Regions from separate parts of the Anaerobacillus sp. ABR4_321 genome, predicted to be linked through region 3. Evidence: predicted binding sites of a transcription regulator. Region 3 holds the regulator's gene; each other region holds the start of a gene.
The links. Region 3 encodes Rex, which represses fermentation and respiration genes when NADH is low (regulators of the CRP and FNR family bind a similar motif). Its sites were predicted from a motif close to TTGTGAAATATTTCACAA; they were not measured.

Region 1: a site for Rex is predicted at 3,070-3,087, ahead of ACXADT_RS08035 (DoxX family membrane protein). Genes of this name have one in related genera too.
Region 2: a site for Rex is predicted at 3,267-3,284, ahead of qoxA (cytochrome aa3 quinol oxidase subunit II). Genes of this name have one in related genera too.

The regions. Positions count from the first base shown of each region.
Region 1 covers NZ_JBSWTK010000001.1:1,540,990-1,548,431, forward strand. The annotation lists gene ACXADT_RS08020 (four-helix bundle copper-binding protein) at 1-137, shown strand, start outside; gene ACXADT_RS08025 (sensor histidine kinase) at 301-1,713, shown strand; gene ACXADT_RS08030 (response regulator transcription factor) at 1,688-2,362, shown strand; gene ACXADT_RS08035 (DoxX family membrane protein) at 2,491-3,003, opposite strand; gene yiaA (inner membrane protein YiaA) at 3,242-3,709, shown strand; gene ACXADT_RS08045 (high affinity choline transporter 1) at 3,863-5,437, opposite strand; gene ACXADT_RS08050 (TetR/AcrR family transcriptional regulator) at 5,900-6,487, shown strand; gene cudC (choline uptake/conversion transcriptional regulator CudC) at 6,560-7,099, opposite strand; gene betB (betaine-aldehyde dehydrogenase) at 7,386-7,442, shown strand, end outside.
Region 2 covers NZ_JBSWTK010000001.1:746,938-754,379, reverse strand. The annotation lists gene qoxC (cytochrome aa3 quinol oxidase subunit III) at 1-158, opposite strand, end outside; gene qoxB (cytochrome aa3 quinol oxidase subunit I) at 173-2,104, opposite strand; gene qoxA (cytochrome aa3 quinol oxidase subunit II) at 2,122-3,132, opposite strand; gene ACXADT_RS04080 (SDR family NAD(P)-dependent oxidoreductase) at 3,470-4,261, shown strand; gene ACXADT_RS04075 (sucrose-6-phosphate hydrolase) at 4,297-5,751, opposite strand; gene ACXADT_RS04070 (sucrose-specific PTS transporter subunit IIBC) at 5,814-7,208, opposite strand; gene ACXADT_RS04065 (LacI family DNA-binding transcriptional regulator) at 7,372-7,442, opposite strand, start outside.
Region 3 covers NZ_JBSWTK010000001.1:421,778-429,219, reverse strand. The annotation lists gene tsaD (tRNA (adenosine(37)-N6)-threonylcarbamoyltransferase complex transferase subunit TsaD) at 1-9, shown strand, start outside; gene ACXADT_RS02275 (ABC-F family ATP-binding cassette domain-containing protein) at 259-2,178, opposite strand; gene moaC (cyclic pyranopterin monophosphate synthase MoaC) at 2,425-2,907, shown strand; gene ACXADT_RS02265 (redox-sensing transcriptional repressor Rex) at 2,951-3,589, shown strand; gene ACXADT_RS02260 (twin-arginine translocase TatA/TatE family subunit) at 3,617-3,799, shown strand; gene tatC (twin-arginine translocase subunit TatC) at 3,820-4,587, shown strand; gene ACXADT_RS02250 (YdiK family protein) at 4,607-4,831, opposite strand; gene ACXADT_RS02245 (lysostaphin resistance A-like protein) at 4,828-5,538, opposite strand; gene groES (co-chaperone GroES) at 5,880-6,167, shown strand; gene groL (chaperonin GroEL) at 6,216-7,442, shown strand, end outside.

The DNA of each region.
Region 1 (7,442 bases), 1.1 Mb from region 3:
CTGAACTTGCTCAAGCTTGTGCAGCTATTTGTGAAGCGTGTGGGAATGAGTGTAAGAAGCACGATCATAAGCATTGCCAAGATTGCGCGGACGCTTGCTTTAAATGTGCAGAAGAATGTAAGAAGCTTGCAGCTTAATGAATATTTGTACTTATAAAAAGCTACACCCCCTCTTTCAGAAAGGCATGGGGGCTGTAGCTTTTTTTGTGTTTTTTTAATAAAGTCTTATTAGAGATGTAAAAAGTGGAATGCACAGTTTCTCGATATACTAGTGGTAGGATCAATCATAAAGGGGACCATTATGCTATTTAAACGAAAGAATAAATTAGCAACAAAATTAGGCTTCTTGTTTCTAACGAGCATCATTTTGTTAGAAGGCATACTCTTTGTTGTTTTATATTTTGGGTATCTCAACCAGCGTGTCATGGTAGAAACCGATTCATTGATGGCCCGGGGAAATAGTCATCGAGATGTTCTGGAAAAGCACTTTGATGAAGCGACAAGAGCTCATGTTGCATTGATGGAATCTGAGGCTGAGACTCAAGTTGTCATAACGGATGCCACAAATTCGATTCTCGACCATTCGAATACGATTACACCAGCTATTCAATCAATTATCCAGTCTATTGATCACACCAAAGTAGAAGACGGGATTATAGAAGGAGATTGGGCGAGTGCGCCATATGTATCGACGGTTTCTCCAGTAGTGATCAATGGTGTTTCCATAGGATATGTGTATATGTTTCTCGATACAGAAGGGATCAGAGATATTCGTGATAAATTGACCGTTCAGTTTTTGATCGTAACTGGGTTAGCTCTATTTCTAACGGTAATCACGATCATTTACTTATCTCGAATCATTACGAAGCCCCTTATACATATGAAAGAAGCGACTCAGAAGATGAGTAATGGAGAGCATGATGTGTATTTAATTGAAGATCGCGATGATGAATTAGGAGAACTCGCTAGAGCCATTCAAACGTTATCGAACGACTTACTTCGTTTAAAGAATGAACGAAGTGAGTTTCTCGCAAGTATTTCTCATGAGTTACGTACTCCACTCACGTATTTAAGCGGTTATGCGGATATTGCAAAGCGGGATAATCTTACACCAGAGGAAAGAAACCGGTACCTTACAATCATAAAAGAGGAATCTGGAAACCTTACAAACTTAGTAAAAGACTTATTCGACATGGCGAAAATGGATCAAAAAGGGTTCTTGATCGAACGGGAGAAAATTGAAATTTGTTCTCTCGTCAATCAAGTGAGAGAAAAAGTGATGCCTGCGTTCGAAGACAAAGAGATAAAGCTGATAGCTTCATGTCAAGAAGAAATGTTCATTACTCTAGATCCTGAGAGGTTTTCTCAAGTCTTACTCAACCTGTTAGATAATGCCCTTCATTACTCTGAAAGAGGTAAACGTGTGAAAATCGAAGTTTTTCAAGCACATCATGATTTACAAATCGAGGTTATTGATGAGGGAGAAGGTATTCCTGAAGAAGATCTTCCGTTTATTTTTGACCGCCTCTATCGAGTGGATAAATCACGATCAAGAAAGTACGGCGGTTCTGGGTTAGGGCTTGCCATCGCAAAGGAAATAATCGAGAAACATGAAGGTACAATTTCAGCTACAAGCGAGGTAAATAAAGGCACAACGATCAAAATTGTCATTCCAGGAGTTGAATCACATGCAACACGTTTTAATCGTAGATGATGAAGAACGAATGGTAGAACTAATCGAATTGTTTTTGGAGCCAAAAGGCTACATGACGTATAAAGTGAATTCAGGTTTGAAAGCCTTGGATGTTTTAAAAAAGAATAAGATTGATCTCGTGTTGTTAGATGTGATGATGCCTGAAATGGATGGGTGGTCTACATGTAAAGAGATACGTGCTTTTTCAAAAGTGCCAATCATCATGTTAACAGCAAGGGATCAATCGGACGATATCGTTAAAGGGTTGAAGCTAGGAGCAGATGACTATATCACAAAGCCATTCGATGAAGAAGTTCTTCTCGCAAGAATCGAAGCTGTTTTCAGGAGATTTCATCAGGGTAATGAAAACACTCTGGTTGTGGAAGGATTAAGATGGAATAAGGATACACATACGGTTTCCTATGAAGGAAAGTCGATCACGATGACTCCGATAGAATTTAACCTTCTTGGCCTCTTTATGAAAAACCCAAACCGAGTCTTCAGTAGAGAGCACCTCATACAAATGATTTGGGGCTTCGAGTCGAGTACAGAAGGCCGCACAATCGATTCCCATATCCGAAACCTTCGAGAGAAATGCCGGCAATCCGGCTTTCAAATAGAGGAGCACCTAAAGACTGTTTGGGGAGTTGGGTATAAGTGGACGAATTAGCGTAGGACAAGGAGTCGAACCTGATGATTGCATTAGTCCAGCACAAAAAGAGTCTGAATCCCAAATGAAAAATGAATTTTAAGTGTAAAAAAGGTTCCGACATCGTGTTTAGTCGGAACCTTTTGTGATTATTTATGCTCAAGCGCAGGCTTTACCTTAACATTACGAATATGAAGTCCTTGCTTGATAAATGGGATTACCCATCGATCAAGACCAATCTTAGCAGCATTGTAACCTGCAATTAAGATGAGCACTCCAAGGATCACCATCATCGGGTTCGTGCTTGTTGTTCCACTAAATAGGAAGGCAAAATTCATGATAACTCCCATTAATGCTGCAAGGGTTGTGAAGGTACCAAGAATTAGGCCAAGTCCAACAAGCAATTCTCCCCAAGCAACGAGTACATTGAAAAGCTCGACATTTGGGATCGCAAACCCTTCTAAGAATGCAGCCCACCATCCTTGCACAGCAGGATGTTCACCGGTAGCCTTCGCAACTGCTCCTTGAAGATAGCCATTTGCATCAAAACCACCTGTGATCTTTCCCCAGCCAGCAGTTATCCATTGATAACCTAGGTATAAACGTATGAACAATAGAATACCAGAAGCTACTTTGTTTTCTCTTAGAAATTGAATAAACATTTTTCTCACGCTCCTACTTTAATAGTCTGATCACATGTTTATTATCGCCAATCCTTAAACCGTCTTCTGTGATAAGTATCACAACCTTGAAGATTAATTTAAATAGAGGATATAAACTCGTCTTATTTATAAATAACAAAAAATTCATACAATAATAGTGTTAAAATGTAAAATATTGCTATAATAGTCTGTGTAGGATAGTAAAATAGCCTGCGTATAGTAAAAAGGGGGGCGGGTAATGTCAGAAGTAAATGGTAACCCGTTAGTGAAGGATGAAAAAAAGCCAAAGGTGAAGGTGGAAAGAAAAGAAGGGGAACCGACTGCAGCTTTTAAAGGGGCAAGCTGGGCAGCTTTGGTCATCGGTGTTTCCGCTTATTTAATCGGTCTTTTTAATGCTGGGATGGAACTGAATGAGAAGGGGTATTACTTTGCTGTATTGGTATTTGGGCTGTATGCAGCTGTTTCTCTGCAAAAAGCGGTTAGAGACAAGGAAGAAGATATCCCTGTCTCGGGCATTTATTATGGACTAAGTTGGTTTGCAGTAATTATCGCGATCTCTTTGATGGCAATCGGACTTTATAACGCTGGAAGTATCATCTTAAGTGAAAAAGGATTTTACGGAATGTCATTCGTTCTTAGTTTATTTGCAGCCATAACGATTCAGAAAAATATTCGTGATACGCAGGTGGCAAAAGAGAGAGGGTAAGGGACTCCCCATTTTAACGTGGTGGTTTGTAATTTGAGTATGAATCAATCATAAAAAGCACCTCACATAATGCTAGTAGGCGCATTATGTGAGGTGCTTTATTTTATGCTTTTAAACCATTCCATTTTGCTTCATTGATTAGTACAACCTAAATCAGGCGATCTTCTCAATCTTTTCATTTCCATTTTTTCTCTCTGCCGGCATCAACAATGGCTTAGGTGGACAAACTTTTTGAGTCAATTTAGACACAACGATAATTGTCACTAAGCCAGAAACCATTGCGAGTGTTCGGAATGGAAAGAGTACTGTGCCTGCTTCGATCATTGGATATGGCAAGAATACAGGAAGTCCGATGATCGGCTCTCCCCCGCCTAGACGTAAAACGAAGGAAACGATTAAACCTGCAACTGCCCCATATTTATTTGCTCCTTTAAAGAACAGTGCGGTTGTGAGCTGTGGAAATAGAATAACGTATACAAGATCAGCAGCAAGATACCATAAGGCATAAACACTTTTCACATTCAATGCGATGATCGTCGCTGCAATTCCAACAAGGATGATGGAACGTTTGATCATTTTCTTAAGCTGATCACTTGAAGCTTTTGGTTTGAACAGTGGTCGATACACATTCCAAGCAGCCATGGAAGACGCTGATAAGATGGACGAATCCATCGATGACATAACGGCAGCTGCGAGTGCTCCTAATCCAATTGCTCCAATAATATCAGGCGTTAAATATTGCAGCACATAAGGGAGGATCATCGCTGGATTATCAGGTGCATTTACGCCAAGACTTGCCCAGTCGGTATCTAACCCGATCGCTCCGATGATCACTGCAGGGACTGCTGCTAGAATACAGATAAATCCTGCTGTGATGGAAAGCCACATAGCTGTTTTCTCAGTCTTAGCTGAAAGCACACGCTGAAAGTATACTTGCCATGGGATCCCTCCGAAAATAAGGAGTAGGGCAAAGTCCCACCAGTTCCAGTAATAGTTCCCCCATTCAGGATCCTTCCAGCCGTCTAGAGGGGGAAAGAGACTTGCATAACTTCCCATGTCTGTTTGGTAATTACTCCAAACGGAACTTAATCCGCCTACTTCTGATAGTGCAAATGGTAGTACTAAGAACAAGCCGATCATGACGGCGAGCATTTGAAAAACGTCCGTAAAAGCAACGGACCACATGCCTCCCACCACTGTGTAGGCAATCGCGATAATGGCTGATAGGATAATCGATGTTTGGAAGTCAAGTCCTAGAATCGTTCCAAATGTAGTCCCTAAAGCAGTTAGAATCGCACCACTCCAAAAGACTTCGCCTAAAAGTGCTGGGATGTATAATACACCAGCAACTTTCTTACCAAAGCGCTGTTCGAGTGGATCGATCATGGTCATGAATTCATAGCGACGCATTTTTCTAGCGTAGAAAATACCGCCAATAATTAAGCTCAGTGCGTACCCCCACGGGGCCTGGGCCCATGCTAATCCAAAGGAATACGTTGATTCTGCTGTTCCTGATATGTATCCACCGCCGACCCAAGTTGCAGCCATCGTAAACATAGAGATCCATAGTGGTAACGATCGTTTAGCTACCATCATATCGGATGCTGACTCGGATTTGTTACTGGCCATAAAGGCCCCAATATAATAGATGACCCCGTAAAAGGCGAGCATTGAAATAAATGAACCCCAGTTGATATCTGAATTTGTTGCTCCTAAGTAAATAAACATAATGACAATGGCTGTTACAAAAACTCCTGCTTTTAACAGGTTTCCTTTTCGTTTAGTCAAAATATCATCACCCCTCGAAATAGTTTTAATTTAAAACCTTTTTCAGGCGTATCTCTGCAATAAGACACTTTCTTCCTTCATGATGCAATTTTTATAAAACAACGGTTTCATTTCATACTTTGTTAACTCGTTACTACGGAATCCTTATCAAATCAAGAGGACAACGAGTTTCATACTTTTTAAGTAACGCTCCACTCCTTTTTGTACAAAAAATTAAGTATGTTAAATATTTTCTTAACGCAATTAATTGTAAATGCTACAGGAAGAGATTTTTTTTGTCAAACCGGTGTCTGAGTAATCTGCAATGTGCCTTCGTTATTCCAGTCGCACCCGTTTTTACGCTAGAGAGGAAATGTAGTATGGTATGAATGATGCTTGGACAAAAAGCAAGGAGTGGTTAACATGTCATCTACCCCAATGGTTGAAAAAATAGAAAAAGCAGCTTTGCCGCTGTTTGCTAGAAATGGATTTGAAGGAACGTCTTTAACGAAAATCGCACAATGTGTTGGAATAAAGAAGCCATCTTTATACGCCCATTTCGATAGCAAAGAAGATCTCTTTCTCGGAATGCTTCAAAAAGTAAATAGAGACTATCGCCTTTTTCTAAAAGAAAGAGTTGAGAAGTTCAGGAACATGACAACAGAGCAGCAACTGTATTATTTGTTGAAAGATAACTCTGCTTATCTTAAGAATGAAGATCTTGGTCTATTATTTAAGAGATTCATGCTTTTCCCTTCGCTAAAAGTAAATGATACCTACAATGAACAGTTTATCGAATCAGAAAAAGCCTTAACGGAAGTATTAATGGAGATTGTTAAAGAGGGGAAGCGGAAAGGAGATATTCGAGCGAAGGAAGATCAAGTGATCGATGCTTATTTATGTTTACTTGATGGTAGCTTAGAGCAGCTATTCTATTATTCAGAAGTTGAGTATGAAGAGCGTTTGAAAAATGTATGGCGCATATTTTGGAATGGAATCAAGCATGAATGATAGGAGTGAATTTCTATTCCAATAAAAAAGGTAGCCTATAGCTCATTGCTATAGGCTACCTTTTCTTGATCGTTAATCTTGTGGATCTTTCGGTAAGAATTCGAATATTTGCCCGCTTCGAATGCTTTCAACTAAATCCTCCAACCAACGATAGTAGGTCTTCGATTCTTCTAGTTGATCATAGTATGATTTTGCTTCTGCAACGATTTCTGGAGTGCTGCTTGAATCTTTGATGACTTCGATGAATTCTTCTTGTGCTTCTTCGATGGCTTCCATATTCATTTTCGCTTCGCGTTCCCACATCTGACAATAAAATGCCATAAAAGAGCGGAAGAAATTCTTCTCTGCTACGTATGTATGTTTCCTCGAGCCGCGTGTGAATGTTTTTTTTACCATCTTAATTTCTTGTAGTCTCCGAACGCTCGTACTCATGCTTGGTTTGCTCATGCCGAGTTCTGTTCGCATTTCATCAAGAGTCATCTGATCTTTAAAATACATCGTTGCGTATAAATTGGCCGCAGCTGGTGTTACCCCGTACAAATCCATTGTCTCCGCTATCGTGCCAATAACTTTATCTTTGGCTTCTTCTAGTCTTTCAATAGATTCACTCATAAAATAGGTCGCTCCTTTATAGAAAAGTAAATCGAGTTAAAAAGTTATTGAATTTTATTTATGAACTAATTGTTGACGTGTTCACATTAAATGTCAAACACAAGATGTTAAAAAATGAATAGAGATAGTGAGGATAGTACTCATTATACCCATCATAGAGAGGCTTGAATCTTTGGTTATCTACTTAAGAATTTATTTTGACACCAAAAATAAGACGTGTTAACGTTAATTATGTTAAATAAATTTTTAATATAATTAATTTACTTCGAAATTGGAGTTGATAGATATGGATCTTAAACTACAACAATACATAAATGGAAAATGGGTCGGTGCGAACTCTGGA
Region 2 (7,442 bases), 330 kb from region 3:
CCTGCTGTGCGCCCGTCTAATACAAAATAGGTCGCAAAAAGCGTGGAGAAAAGCGCGATCTCTGCACCAAGAAAAATCCAGAAGCCGAGAATATTCAGACGACCCGTTTCCGTCTGGTACTCTAAAGGCGTATTTGGAGAATGTTCAACTGCATCCATCTGTCACGCCTCCTTTATTTGGTAGTCTGTTCAAGTTTTTCAATTTCTTCTACGCTCACGTAGAAGCCTTTATCATAATCAAACGAACGCATCACCATCGTTGCTAGTACTCCAATTAGTCCAGCAATCGACATCCAGTGCCAAGAGAAGACCATACCGAATCCAGAGATAAAGAAGAACGTACTCATGATGACCGGTACACCAGAGTTACTTGGCATGTGAATCGGTTTATATGGCTTCTTAATTTTATCTGTTCCTTCTTTCTTTGCGATCCAATAAGCGTCATGTCCTTTAACTTCAGGCACATGTGCAAAGTTATAGAACGGAATTGGTGCTGCAGTTGACCACTCAAGCGTTCTACCATCCCAAGGATCTCCAGTTGTCTCACGTGGAGAGTAACGGAAGCTATAGTAAATGTTATAAACAAGAATCAAGAATCCGATTCCCATTAGAATACCACCCATAGTTGCTAAAACGTTCAAACTCATCCAACCATCTGCTGCGCCATACGTGTAGACACGACGCGGCATTCCCGCAAGACCAAGGAAGTACATCGGGAAGAAACATAAGTTGAATCCTGCTACGAAGATCCAGAATGTCCACTTGCCTAGCTTTTCGTTTAAGCGGTGGTTGAACATTTTTGGATACCAGAAGTGTAGACCTGCAAAACAAGCATACACAGTACCCGAGATCAATACATAGTGGAAGTGAGCGACTAGGAAGTACGTATTATGGTACTGGTAGTCAGCTGCTGCCATTGCAAGCATGACTCCTGTCACCCCACCGATAACAAAGTTTGGTATGAAGGCGAGTGACCATAGCATCGCTGATGTGAATCGGATCCTACCTTTATACAAGGTGAATAGCCAGTTAAAGATCTTCACACCCGTTGGCACGGCAATGAGCATCGTCGTGATGGAGAAGAACGAGTTAACTGCTCCTCCTGCTCCCATCGTAAAGAAGTGGTGAACCCAAACAAGGAAGCTCAGCCCTGCGATTACGACCATTGAGTAAACCATTGCTTTGTATCCGAAAATGGTTTTACGTGCAAACGTACTGATAATTTCTGAGAACATACCGAACGCTGGAAGAATAACGATATAGACTTCAGGGTGACCCCAAATCCAGAAGAGGTTTGCCCATAGCATCGGCATACCGCCGTCCATCAATGTAAAGAAATGACTTCCGAACAAACGGTCGAATGTCATAAGTGCTAGAGCTACTGTAAGCACTGGGAATGCGAAGATGATGATCACACATGTGATCAAGGTTGACCAAGTGAAGATCGGCATCTTCATAAGCGTCATTCCAGGTGCTCTCATTTTCATTATCGTCACGAGGAAGTTAATTCCTGTTAACAATGTACCGATACCCGCGATCTGTAAGCCGAGTAAGTAATAGTTTTGTCCTACGCTTGGACTCAGCTCTAGTCCTGCTAATGGAACATAGCTTGTCCACCCAGCAGAAGGAGATCCTCCGATAACGAATGAAATATTAAAGAGCATTGCTCCCATAAAGAACGTCCAAAAGCTTACCGCGTTAAGAAACGGATAGGCTACGTCCCTCGCTCCAATTTGGAGAGGAATAACGACGTTCATTAAACCAATTAAGAACGGCATGGCCATGAAGATAATCATGATCGTACCGTGAGTTGTAAAAATTTCGTTGTAGTGAGTGGAGTCCAGGAATCCTGCGTCCGGAACTGTGAGCTGCGCTCTCATCAAGAGGGCATCTACACCGCCTCGGAATAACATAAGGACTGCAGCGATCACATACATGATACCTAATTTCTTATGGTCAACAGTCGTGAGCCACTCTGTCCAAAGCCACTTCCATTTCTTGAAATATGTCAGAACAAAAATGACGCCGATCAACGTTAACGCAATAGAAACATCGGCACCATATATAAGTGGATCACCTGTGACGAAAAATTCATCCCATTTCATGGTGACTTCCTCCTTCCTTAGTGCGACTCAGAGTGAGTGCCTTTATCTTCAGATTTCGAATGTTCATCATGGTTTTCATGTCCTTCATGGCTGTCATGACTTTCATCATCTTTGTGATCTTTATGTTCGTCGTGACCCTCATGTCCACCGTGAGATCCATGTGAATTTCCTTCTTTATACTCATCTAACGGGAGACCATTCCGTACTCTTGTTGCATATTCTGCATCCATACCGTGATCGACCCATTGAAGGTGCGTTGAGGAGAATGTCATTTCTTCAGCATGACCCTTTAACATCAACTCGTTGTATTTTTCTTGAGTTAATTCAGGCGCGTCCTGTGCCTCATCAACCCATTCTGCATACTCTTCTTCCGTTTGAGCTGTGACAGTAAACACCTGCTCTGTGAAGCCTTCACCTGTGAAGTTCGAGTTTCGGCCTCGATACTCTCCTGGTTCATCTGCCTGTAAATAAAGTTCTGTCATCATTCCGGACATCGTATATTCCTGACCACCTAATGATGGAATCCAGAATGATCCCATTGAATCAGCAGAAGCAAGCTTGAATAAGATAGGACGATCTTCTGGAATGTGGATGTAGTTAACCGTTTCGATATCCTCTTCAGGATAGCTAAACACCCACTTCCAATCGACGGAAGTCGCATGAATAACAACAGGTTCTTTGTGAGCCGTTGCTTCAGGAGGCTCTTCTAGCGCATAGATTGTTTTTACTGTTGGGATTGCAAGTGCAATCAAAATAATAATCGGAATAACCGTCCAAACAATTTCTAAAAATACATTTCCTTCAATTTCTGGAGGTTCATATTCAGGTCCGCTTTTTCGCTCTCTATATTTTACAAGTATGACTGTAAACAGAACGAAAACGACAACAACTATAAACAGCATTAATCCAATGGAGAAAAGAATCAGATTTGCTTGTTGTTCCGCTACGGGTCCTTTTGGATCAAGCACAGTTAAGTTGCTACAGCCGCTCAGAACAATGACAGACATGAACAGGGCGAAAGCTAGCATCGACTTTATTCGCTTCACCGCAAGGCCACCTTCCTTTCTTTCTCTATAGTAAAATCATAATTTCAACCTGATAAAACCGCTTAATGACAGTGCTTCGCAGTATCAACTATTATTCTAGCAGGGCAATAATAAAAATGTGATACACATCACAATGTGTCAAAAGTTGCTCAAGTTTCTATCACTTTTTCGACACATTTCGTACAAACTTTGTACATAATTGTGGAATTTTTTAACCTTAGTAGGCGAGTTTTTCCTAGGGCAGGCAAGTTTATTGAACAACTGTATTATTGTTTGATACAGTTGTCGAGGAACAAAGGTTGTTTGAAAGGAGATTATCATGGATTTACAAATGAAAAATAAGCTAGCCGTCGTTACGGGCTCTACTTCTGGAATCGGAAAAGGTATCGCCGAGGTATTGCTTAAAGAAGGAGCAAACGTCATCGTCAATGGTCGTTCAAAGGAACGTGTAGATAGTGTGGTTAAAGAGCTATCTTCATTCGGAGAGGTGTACGGCATTGCAGCAGACCTTTCACTACAGGATGAAAGTGAGCGTTTTGTTGAAGAAGTACACAAACACGGCGCAGTAGATATTCTTGTTAACAATATGGGAATGTTTGAAGTCAAACCGTTCGATCAAGTGACAGATGAAGAATGGATGACTTATTTCCAAACAAATGTCATCAGTGCAGTGAGACTTACTCGAAACTTCCTGCCATCTATGCTTGAAAGGAATTCAGGAAGAGTGTTGAACATCGCAAGTGAAGCGGGAGTAAAACCACTTTCTCAAATGATTCCATATTCCGTTTCAAAAGGTGCGATGATCAGCCTTTCACGTGGCCTTGCTGAAACGACGAAAGGAACGAACGTTACTGTTAACTCCGTTTTACCAGGACCAACCTGGACTGAGGGGGTAGCTGGCTTCATGAAAGGCGCTGCTGCAGAAGAGAATAAAGATCTAGAGCAATTTACGAAAGATTATTTCAAAGACAATGAACCAACATCTCTTATCCAACGCTTCGCAACAGTAGAAGAAGTTGCAAACACAGTGGCATACCTCGCATCTCCATTATCTTCAGCGATCAATGGATCAGCTCAACGAGTTGAAGGCGGCATTATTCGATCTGTATAACAAAGAGCCTGGCCATTCGGCCAGGCTCTTTCATTTTATATGGTGATATGGTTCTTAATGTTCCATTTCGTTACTTCAATCTTAGACTCACCTTCGGATTTAAATAGAAGGCTCTCATCTTCTTCAGAAGGAAAGTAGCGCGAAGTGAAAACTTCTTCCCCACCGTTAATAAACACCTCGATCGATGAAGAATCCACATAAAAACGCAGTTGTGTAACAGAATCGATCTTACAGCTTCTAGACTCTTCCGTTCCATCAACAAAGCTATTCCGTTTAAAAGTAAGCAGCTTTTCATCAGCATCGTATACCATCTCTGCTGCGTTTCTAAACGTAACCGAGAAAGATCCCTTTACCTCTTTTACGTTGACGAGCAACTCATATACCTTGCCATTGAGCTCTTCTCGCTCCATCTGCTCATTGTAGAGGCTCGCTTCAATTTCCGTTTTGTTCTGACGCATGTCGTTTAGCTCTTCCACCGGTAGTTGAATCAGCTTTCCGTCTCGGTAGTGAAGCTCCCGAGGAATCGTCAGCGTATGGATCCATTTATGCTTTCTCGTCGGATGATGCTCTTCATCCTGTTCCGGTACACCCATCCATCCGATAAGGAGACGTCTACCTTCTTCATCCTCGGTCGTTTGAGGTGCATAAAATTCAAATCCTCGATCGAGCTCAGTAAAGGCATCATGATCAAGGCGCCCTGTTTTATAATCGAGCTTTCCTGATAGATAACCTGTTTGATATACGTTTTGATAAGCGTAACCTTCTGGTTTAAGACCTTGAGGGGAAAAGAGCAGTACATCGCTTCCATCTAAGTGAAATAGATCCGGGCATTCCCACATGAACCCAAATTCACCAAGCTTCTTGTGTTTGGATGCTGTAACATCACCCTTCAGACTCCAGTTTCGAAGGTCAGTTGATTCGAATAGGACAACTCGCCCTTCTTCTTTGTTATTTTGTGCGCCAATCACCATGTACCAAGTATCTTCATGCTTCCACACTTTAGGATCTCGGAAGTGTGCCGTGTATCCTTCTGGCAAATCAAGCACCACACCATTTTTCTTAAAATGAATACCATCGCTCGACTCTGCAATACATTGATAACTTTCACGATTTCCGTTTTCATCTTTCACGTTACCTGTATAAAACAGCAACATTTTATCGTCATGGCATATCGCACTACCTGAATAACATCCATCTTTGTCGAACCAGTCACCTGGAGACAATGCCGGGGAACGCAATGTCCAATTCACTAAATCATTTGATGTGTAATGACCCCAGAACTTAGCACCATGTCCTGTTTTAAATGGCATCCATTGGAAAAAGACGTGATATTCCCCATTCCACTGAATAAAACCATTTGGATCATTAAGAAGTCCAACAGGCGGCATAAGGTGGAAGTGCGGAAGATGCGGATCAGACATCACCGTGTCTCTGTGCACCTCCATGTCTTCAATCGCTAACTGAATTAGTTCCTCATTTCTAGTCGTCATTTCGATCACCTAACTCGTTTATATTTGTAAAAGGGAGTCTAGGCAGACCCCCTTCATAAAAATTATTTATCTAGCATGCTATCTTTGAAGCCAAAAATCCACGTTAAGGCGAAGGCAATTCCAATCGCGATTACATTTACAAGAATATAAAGGAAGATTTGGCTGTTCAAGAACAATAGCGTACCTGGAATAACTGTTACAGCAAGTCCTGTAGCTTTTAACTTGAATAATGAAGCGAGGAATCCACCTACCGCTCCGCCGATTAGTCCCATTACGAACGGCTTCATGTAGCGAAGGTTCACACCGAAAATCGCTGGTTCAGTAATTCCTAAGAAAGCAGAAAGCGACGATGGTAACGCAAGTGCCTTAAGTTTCTTAGACTTCGTCTTCATACCGACTGCAAGTGCAGCACCACCCTGAGCTGCGATCGCTGCTGAAATGATCGGGTTAAACGGGTTAAAACCAAGATTCTCAAAAAGCTGAATCTCTAGGAAGTTAAAGATGTGATGCACACCTGTGATAACGATGATCTGGTGGAAGAATCCAATGATCAAGCCACTTAGACCAAACGGAAGATCAAGAATGAATACAGTTCCATCCATGATGTACTCTTCAACTGTGTGGAAGATCGGTCCAATTGCAAACAGTGATAGTGTAATCATGATCAGTAATACTAGAAACGGCGTTAATATTAAATCTAGTGATTCAGGAACCATCTTTCGAATCCGTTTCTCAAGTTTCGCACCGATTAAACCTGCTACGAATGCTGGAATAACCGATCCCTGATACCCAACTACTGGGATAAAGCCAAGGAATTTAAGAGGCTCAGCATTTCCTGCCGCTACCTCCCAAGCATTTGGAAGGGCTGGCGTTACGAGCATCAAACCAAGGACAAGTCCAATGGTCGGATTACCCCCGAACACCCTGAACGTTGACCATGCTACTAGCGCTGGCAGGAAGATAAACGCTGTATCCGTAAGCACTTGGGTGAACAATACGAAGTTATCTGAAATATCACCAGGCGTTAACCCAAACAATGCGAGTATTTCTTCTTGAAGAACGAGTCCACGTAGTCCCATGAATAAACCAGTAGCTACAAGAGCTGGAATGATTGGAACAAATACGTCCCCGAACGATCTGATCGCGCGTTGAAAAGCGCTTCCTTGCTTAGCTGCTTCCTCTTTTTGTTCCGATTTTGTTGCTTCCGCTAAACCGAGGGCAGATACCTCATCGAAGATACGGTTCACAGTACCCGTACCAAAAATAACTTGGTATTGACCGGAATTGTAAAAGGCACCTTTTACTTTTTCTATATTTTCTACTCTTTCTTGATCGATCTTTTCTTTGTCTTTGACCATGATTCGGAGTCTTGTTGCGCAATGTGCAACAGATTGGATGTTCTCTTCTCCTCCGATCGCATCGATTACTTCTTGTGCAATCTCTCTATTTGAAGCCATTTTCCTTACTCCTTTCTAAGTGTGGTATCGATTCCACAAAGGTTATTTTATTGCGAGCGCTTACAAGCACTCGTTAACTTCTTTCCTTATTTCCAGATTGAATCAATTTGTGTGAACGATTCCACATCAGTAGAAAAAGATATGGTATCGTTTTCATTTGCTACTATACACTATCTCTTTCAATAAGTCTATAACTAAGTTTAATTTTTTGGTTTTCAAGGCTTTTTCCTTTTA
Region 3 (7,442 bases):
GGAATCTAGTCCCGGTTTTTTTGTTTCTAATTATCCACAAGCAGTGAATATTGTGGACATATTGTCCTATATCTGAAACGAAGGGGATTTCTGCTGTGGGTAAAGATTTGTGGATAACAATTCGTTTAACTGTGGATAATGTTGATAAATTAGAAATATCTCGTTAGATAAACACACATTCTGTGTATAAGTATGTGGATTGTGTGAATATGTCGGAAAATTTTCTATCTAAAGAAAAAACAGTCCACTGTGGACTGTTTAAGCTTCTTGAAGTTCTCCCCATTCTTCCATGAGTTCTTCTGTTCTCGTTCTTAATTTATCGAGCTCTTCATTTAAGACCATCACCTTCTCATGATCTTCAAACACTTCAGGAATACAGAGTTCTGCTTCTATTTCGTCGATTCTAGCTTCTGCCGAATCAATTTCTTTTTCAATTTCGTCGATCCGCCTTAAGATTTGTCTTTCCTGGCGTTTTGCTTCTTTATCTTGTTGAAAACTAGATTTTCCGGAAACTTCTGGCGCACTCGATTGTTCCTGCTGTTCAAGAGCGGCGAGTTCAGCGAGTTCCTCTTTCTTTTCTACATAGTAATCATAGTCACCGAGGTATGATGTGACACCTTCAGTGGATAACTCAAGGACACGAGTGGCGATTCGATTGATGAAGTACCGATCGTGTGAAACGAACAAGATCGTTCCAGGGAACTGGATGAGCGCTTCTTCTAAAATTTCTTTACTATCTAAATCAAGGTGGTTCGTCGGTTCGTCGAGTATAAGGAGGTTTGACTTTTGCATCATCAGTTTAGAGAGCGCGAGTCTACCTTTTTCTCCACCGCTTAGTTCGGATACAATCTTCAATACATCATCGCCGCTGAAAAGGAAGCGGCCTAATACGGCACGGATATCCTTTTCATCGGTTAATGGGAAGTCATCCCATAGTTCGTTAAGGACAGTTTTATTCGATGTGAGATTCGTTTGCTCTTGATCATAGAACCCGACCTGAACATTACTTCCGAAGTTTAATTCTCCGCCTAGGAGGGTTTTTCCTGAGACGATCGCCTGCAGCAGCGTCGATTTTCCGATTCCGTTCGGACCAACGAGCGCAACGCTTTCCTGGCGTTTCAAGTCGAACGTTAGTTGATCATTGATCACCGTATCCGGGTAGCCGATCGATAACTCCCTCACACTCAGTACATCGTTACCTGTTTGCTTGTCGATCGTAAACGAAATGTTGGCTGATTTCTCATCGCCTTTTGGCTTATCGATCCGCTCCATCTTTTCAAGCTGCTTTCTTCTACTTTGAGCACGCTTTGTCGTAGAGGCGCGGACGATGTTTTTCTGAACAAAGTCTTCTAGTTTTGCGATTTCCTTTTGCTGCTTCTCAAACTCTTTGAGCTGCTGCTCATAGCGCCGATCTTTCTCTTCTAAATAGAAGCTATAATTTCCTTCGAATCGTTCTGCACGGTTTCTTGAGATCTCATATACCTTGTTCACGATTTTATCGAGAAAATAGCGGTCGTGAGAAACGATGAGGATGGCACCTGTGTAGCCTGTTAAATAACCCTCGAGCCATGTGAGTGTTTGGATATCAAGATGGTTTGTCGGCTCATCCAGAATGAGTAGCTCAGGTTTTGTAAGTAAGAGTTTACCGAGCGCCAGGCGCGTCTTTTGCCCTCCACTTAGACTAGAAATCGGTGTTTTATAATCGAAATCTTTGAAGTTAAGCCCGTGAAGGACCGTACGAATATCCGCTTCGTATTTGTAGCCGCCTTTGTCTTTGAAAGCGACCTGAAGCTGGTCATATTCTTTCATGATACGCTGGTATTCCTGCTCATTTTCATAGATAGATGGGTCACCCATCTTCTCTTCGTACCGTCGAAGTTCTTTTTCCATACGACGAAGTTCTTCAAAGACGCTAAGCATTTCATCCCAGATCGATAGGTTCGATTCGAGGCCCGTGTCCTGAGCCATGTATCCGATCCGTACATCTTTCGGTTTGATGATATCTCCTGAATCATAGGAGAGCTGCCCTGTGATGAGTTTTAGAAGAGTAGACTTTCCGGCACCGTTTCGACCAACGAGTGCCACACGGTCTCTCGATTGTACTTCTAGCTTAATATTAGATAAAATAGGGTCAGCACCAAATGATTTTGATACGCCATTTACTTGTAGTGCGATCATTGTTTCTTCACCTCGAATTTCTCTCTTCTCGTTGTATGTTGAATCGAGCGATTTGCTTGATCTACCATTGGATTACGTTCCTTTAAGTTTATCGTAGTGAGGACAAGGTGGGCAACTACAGGAATGTTCATTAAATGGTAATAAAAATTCTTGTTAAAAAACAGCAAAAAGGATAGAAATGGTGTATAGTCACAAGTAGCAGCATTCCATTTAACCTTCTATCATCTATAGAAGAAAGGGGCAGCCATGAGTTCATTTACTCATTTTAATAAAGAAGGCCGCGCACAGATGGTCGATATTACAGAGAAAACTCCGACTGCTCGTACAGCGGTTGCCAAAACGAGCGTGAAGGTTAGTGAAGAAATTTATACTGGTATCAAAGACGGAAATATGAAGAAAGGCGATGTGCTTCAAGTCGCCCAAATTGCCGGGATTATGGCAGCAAAAAAAACGTCTGATCTCATCCCTATGTGTCATCCGATAGCGCTTTCTGGCGTTGACCTTCATTTCGACTGGGAAGTGAGCGCTTCCTTTTATGAGCTTACGATTGAAGCTCAAGTGAAAACAAAAGGGAGCACCGGAGTAGAAATGGAAGCGCTGACGGCAGCATCAGCGGCAGCATTAACCGTGTACGATATGTGCAAAGCGCTGGATAAAGGCATCGTTATCGGGGAAACCTATCTCCTTACAAAAACAGGGGGGAAAAGCGGGGATTACAAGCGCGAGTAGGACAACCATAGATTGAGCGCGGAGGTCAATGTGGAGGGTGTTTATGGATATTGATCAAACAAAAATTCCGCAAGCGACAGCAAAACGACTGCCGCTCTATTATCGCTATTTAAAAAATCTTAGTGCATCTGGTAAACAGCGGGTAAGTTCTGCTGAATTGAGCGATGCGATAAAGGTAGATTCTGCTACCATACGAAGAGATTTTAGTTATTTCGGTGCTCTTGGTAAAAAAGGGTATGGGTATAACGTTCATTATCTGTTATCTTTCTTTAGTAAGACCCTAGATCAAGATGAAACGACCAGGGTAGCTCTAGTAGGAGTAGGTAACCTTGGGACAGCGTTTCTGCACTACAATTTCATTAAGAATAACAATACGAAGATCGAACTGGCATTTGATGCGGATGCTGCAAAAGTAAACCAAGAAATTGGTGGTATTCCGGTCTACCATATCGATCAGTTTAAAGAACAGGTGAAGAAGAACGACATCTCAGTCGTTATCCTTACAGTACCCGTTCATGCTGCTCAGTCGATTGCAGATCAAATGGACGAGGCTGGAATTAAAGGGATTCTGAACTTTACGCCAGCACGTTTGACCGTACCAGATCATATTCGAGTGCACCATATTGATCTGGCTGTTGAGCTGCAGGCTCTCGTGTATTTTATGAAACATTACCCTGTATAAACTTACAATCTTAAGGAGGTGACACGCATGGGAATGGGTGGCGCAAGTATCGCTCTAGTTGCAGTTGTTGCTTTGATCATTTTTGGACCTAAGAAACTACCTGAGCTTGGTAAAGCAGCAGGTAACACACTTCGTGAGTTCAAGAACGCAACAAAAGGTCTAGCAGATGACGACGATGATACGAACGATAAGAAAAAAAACGAACAGTAATCGGTTAGGACGGATAGGGAATGGATGAACAAAAACAATCCATCTATGATCACATAGAAGAATTAAGAAAACGAATCATCATCACAGTCGTCGTCTTAATTCTCTCCTTTATTGCGGGACTATTCATCGCAAAGCCGGTCATCGTCTTTCTCCAGAATGCTCCTGAAGCACAGGGTATTCCGATGAACGCTTTTACATTAACAGACCCGTTAAAGGTTTATTTCAGCTTTGCGTTCCTGGTTGCTTTCATTATGACATCGCCCATCGCTCTCTATCAGCTATGGGCTTTTGTTTCGCCAGGACTTTATGATAATGAACGGAAAGTAACGTTATCGTATATCCCAGCAGTCTTTCTCCTCTTTCTTGGAGGAGTTTCATTTTCATATTTCGTCCTGTTTCCTTTTGTCATCGACTTTGTCGGGAATTTGGCAGAAAGCCTCAACATTCAGGAAATGTACGGCGCAAATCAATACTTCACTTTCTTGTTTCAGTTAACATTACCATTTGGCTTTGTGTTTCAGCTGCCTGTGATCGTTCTTTTCTTTACAAGACTCGGAATTTTAAATCCTGCCATGCTTGTACAGATTAGGAGATACGCGTATTTTGGACTCCTCGTCATAGCGGGTATGATCACACCGCCTGAAATTATTTCACACCTCATGGTTTCGGTACCATTGTTTTTACTATATGAATTCAGCATTCTTGTGTCTCGCTATGGTTATAGAAAGAGACTACAAGCAGAGGCGAAGCGTCAATTGGAAGAGCAGGATTCGGAACAGGAAGCATAACAAAAGCGATAGGATAGCCCTATCGCTTTTTGTTTTGATCTTTTTTCTTCAGTTGATTGATTTTCTTTTTAAGTAAAAAGAAGCGAATGGAGTAAGCGAAATCAACTGTGGCGAGCACCATCAGTAGTATCGTCCAAAGGCTCCACATATCTGCATCAGAACGGGCGCTTTGAATCGCAAGGTACGTGAAGATCGAACCGAGCCCTGCGTAGAAAAACCCCATTAGAGTTGGTGAAAATCTCATGTAAGTACTCCTCCAATAAATGATTGCATTTGTTCCGCTTTCTTCTGTAGTTCTGCTAGATCATCTGCAAAGAAGATGTTAATTAAGACAACAATCGTATTCATCGTCATATGAGCGACAATCGGTACGATCAACCGCTTCGTTTTTACATATAGAAACGCGAACGTAAGTCCCATCGCAGTATAAACAAGGATGTGGTCGAAATCCAAATGGATGGCTGCAAAGATAACCGAACTCGCGATTCCAGCGATCCAAAAGTTAAACCGTGTATAGAGTGCCCCGAAAATCACTTTTCTAAAGACGATCTCTTCAAGAATTGGGCCAATGATCGCTATTACAAGGATGAAGATCGGTGATGCCTTCGCAACATCCATCAGCATCTCTGTATTTTCTGATCCAGGTTCGATTCCGAATAAATTGACCTCGATCATCGCTGCGATAATTTGAGCAAAGTAAGCCATGAAGATACCAAGAATGCTCCAGCTCACCGCTTTCCCTGCTGTTACGCGGGTAGAACGTTCAAACGGCTCATCAGGAGTTGAGCGGAGTAGAAACAGCATGATGATGAGTGCTGTAAAAAAGCTCACAACCGAGTAGCTTACGACTGGGTTCGGAACATCTAGGGATTGAAATAGTTTTGCACCCGGATATCCGGAAAGCTGCATAACAATATAAGTAATTAAGATAGTCCAATAGTGTTTTGCCAAGAAGCATAACTCCTTTTAGTGGTTTGCATGCCTAGATAAAGGCATTTTGCATACTTGTATTAGTTTAACACATTTAGGAATGGGAATGCCCTTTAGAAGAGTTTCGAAACAGTGACGAATCTGAAGAGGGAATGTTCTGATAACTAGTACGTAAGTCTTATCTTTTATTTGGAAGAAGTTGATAAATAAAGGAATGCAAATTTTCTGTTAAAAAAATCAACTTTACTACTTGCAAAAGAATAGCGAAATATTTTATTATATACATGTGTTAGCACTCGCCTATGTTGAGTGCTAACAGAAACAATACAAACCATTAATATCCACTGAGGAGGGTGTTTGAGTTGTTAAAGCCTTTAGGTGATCGCGTAGTAGTAGAACCAATTCAATTAGAAGAAAAAACGTCTAGTGGAATCGTACTTCCTGATTCTGCAAAAGAAAAGCCTCAAGAAGGTCGCATTGTATCTGTAGGTAGCGGTGTGTTAACTGATTCTGGCGAGCGTGTAGCTCTTGAAGTTTCAGAAGGCGATGCAGTTATTTACAGTAAGTATGCTGGTACTGAAGTAAAATATGACGGTAAAGAATATTTAATTCTTCGTGAAAACGATATTCTTGCAGTTGTAAGCAAGTAATACAACCACTCAAATAAAATAAGAACTACATAAATTGGAGGGTAACAAATGGCTAAAGATATTAAGTTTAGTGAAGAAGCCCGTCGCTCAATGCTTCGCGGTGTTGATTCTCTTGCAAACGCAGTAAAAGTTACACTCGGTCCAAAAGGACGTAACGTGGTACTAGAGAAGAAGTTCGGTTCTCCTCTTATCACAAATGACGGTGTAACGATCGCGAAAGAAATTGAACTTGAAGATGCATTCGAAAACATGGGTGCTAAGCTTGTAGCTGAAGTAGCAAGCAAGACGAACGACGTTGCTGGTGACGGTACAACAACTGCAACGGTTCTTGCACAAGCAATGGTTCGTGAAGGACTTAAAAACGTTGCTTCTGGTGCTAACCCAATGGTTATCCGTAAAGGAATCGAAAAAGCAACAAAAGCTGCTGTTGATGAGCTTAAGAAAATTTCTAAGCCAATCGAAGGTAAAGAGTCAATCGCACAGGTTGCGTCTATCTCTGCTGCTGACGAAGAAGTAGGTCAATTGATCGCTGAAGCAATGGAGCGCGTTGGAAACGACGGCGTTATCACTGTTGAAGAATCAAAAGGATTCGCTACTGAGCTTGAAGTAGTAGAAGGTATGCAGTTCGACCGCGGATATGCATCTCCTTACATGGTAACAGACTCTGATAAAATGGAAGCTGTTCTAGAAGATCCATATATCCTTATCACTGATAAGAAGATCGCAAGCATCCAAGATGTACTTCCAGTGCTTGAGCAAGTGGTACAACAAGGTAAACCACTTCTTATGATCGCTGAAGACGTTGAAGGTGAAGCTCTTGCAACACTCGTTGTGAACAAGCTTCGAGGAACGTTCAACGCAGTAGCTGTTAAAGCTCCTGGTTTCGGTGACCGTCGTAAAGCTATGCTTGAAGACATCGGTACACTAACTGGTGCTGAAGTGATTACTGAAGATCTTGGTCTAGATCTTAAGCAAGCAAACATCACGCAGCTTGGCCGCGCTTCTAAAGTTGTTGTAACGAAAGAAAACACAACAATCGTTGAAGGCTCTGGCGAAACTGATAAGATCGCTGCTCGCGTTAACCAAATCAAAGCTCAGCTAGAAGAAACAACTTCTGAGTTCGATAAAGAAAAACTTCAGGAGCGTCTTGCTAAACTTGCTGGCGGCGTAGCTGTCATCAAAGTTGGTGCTGCAACTGAAACAGAATTGAAAGAACGTAAACTACGCATCGAGGATGCTCTTAACTCAACTCGCGCAGCGGTTGAAGAAGGTATC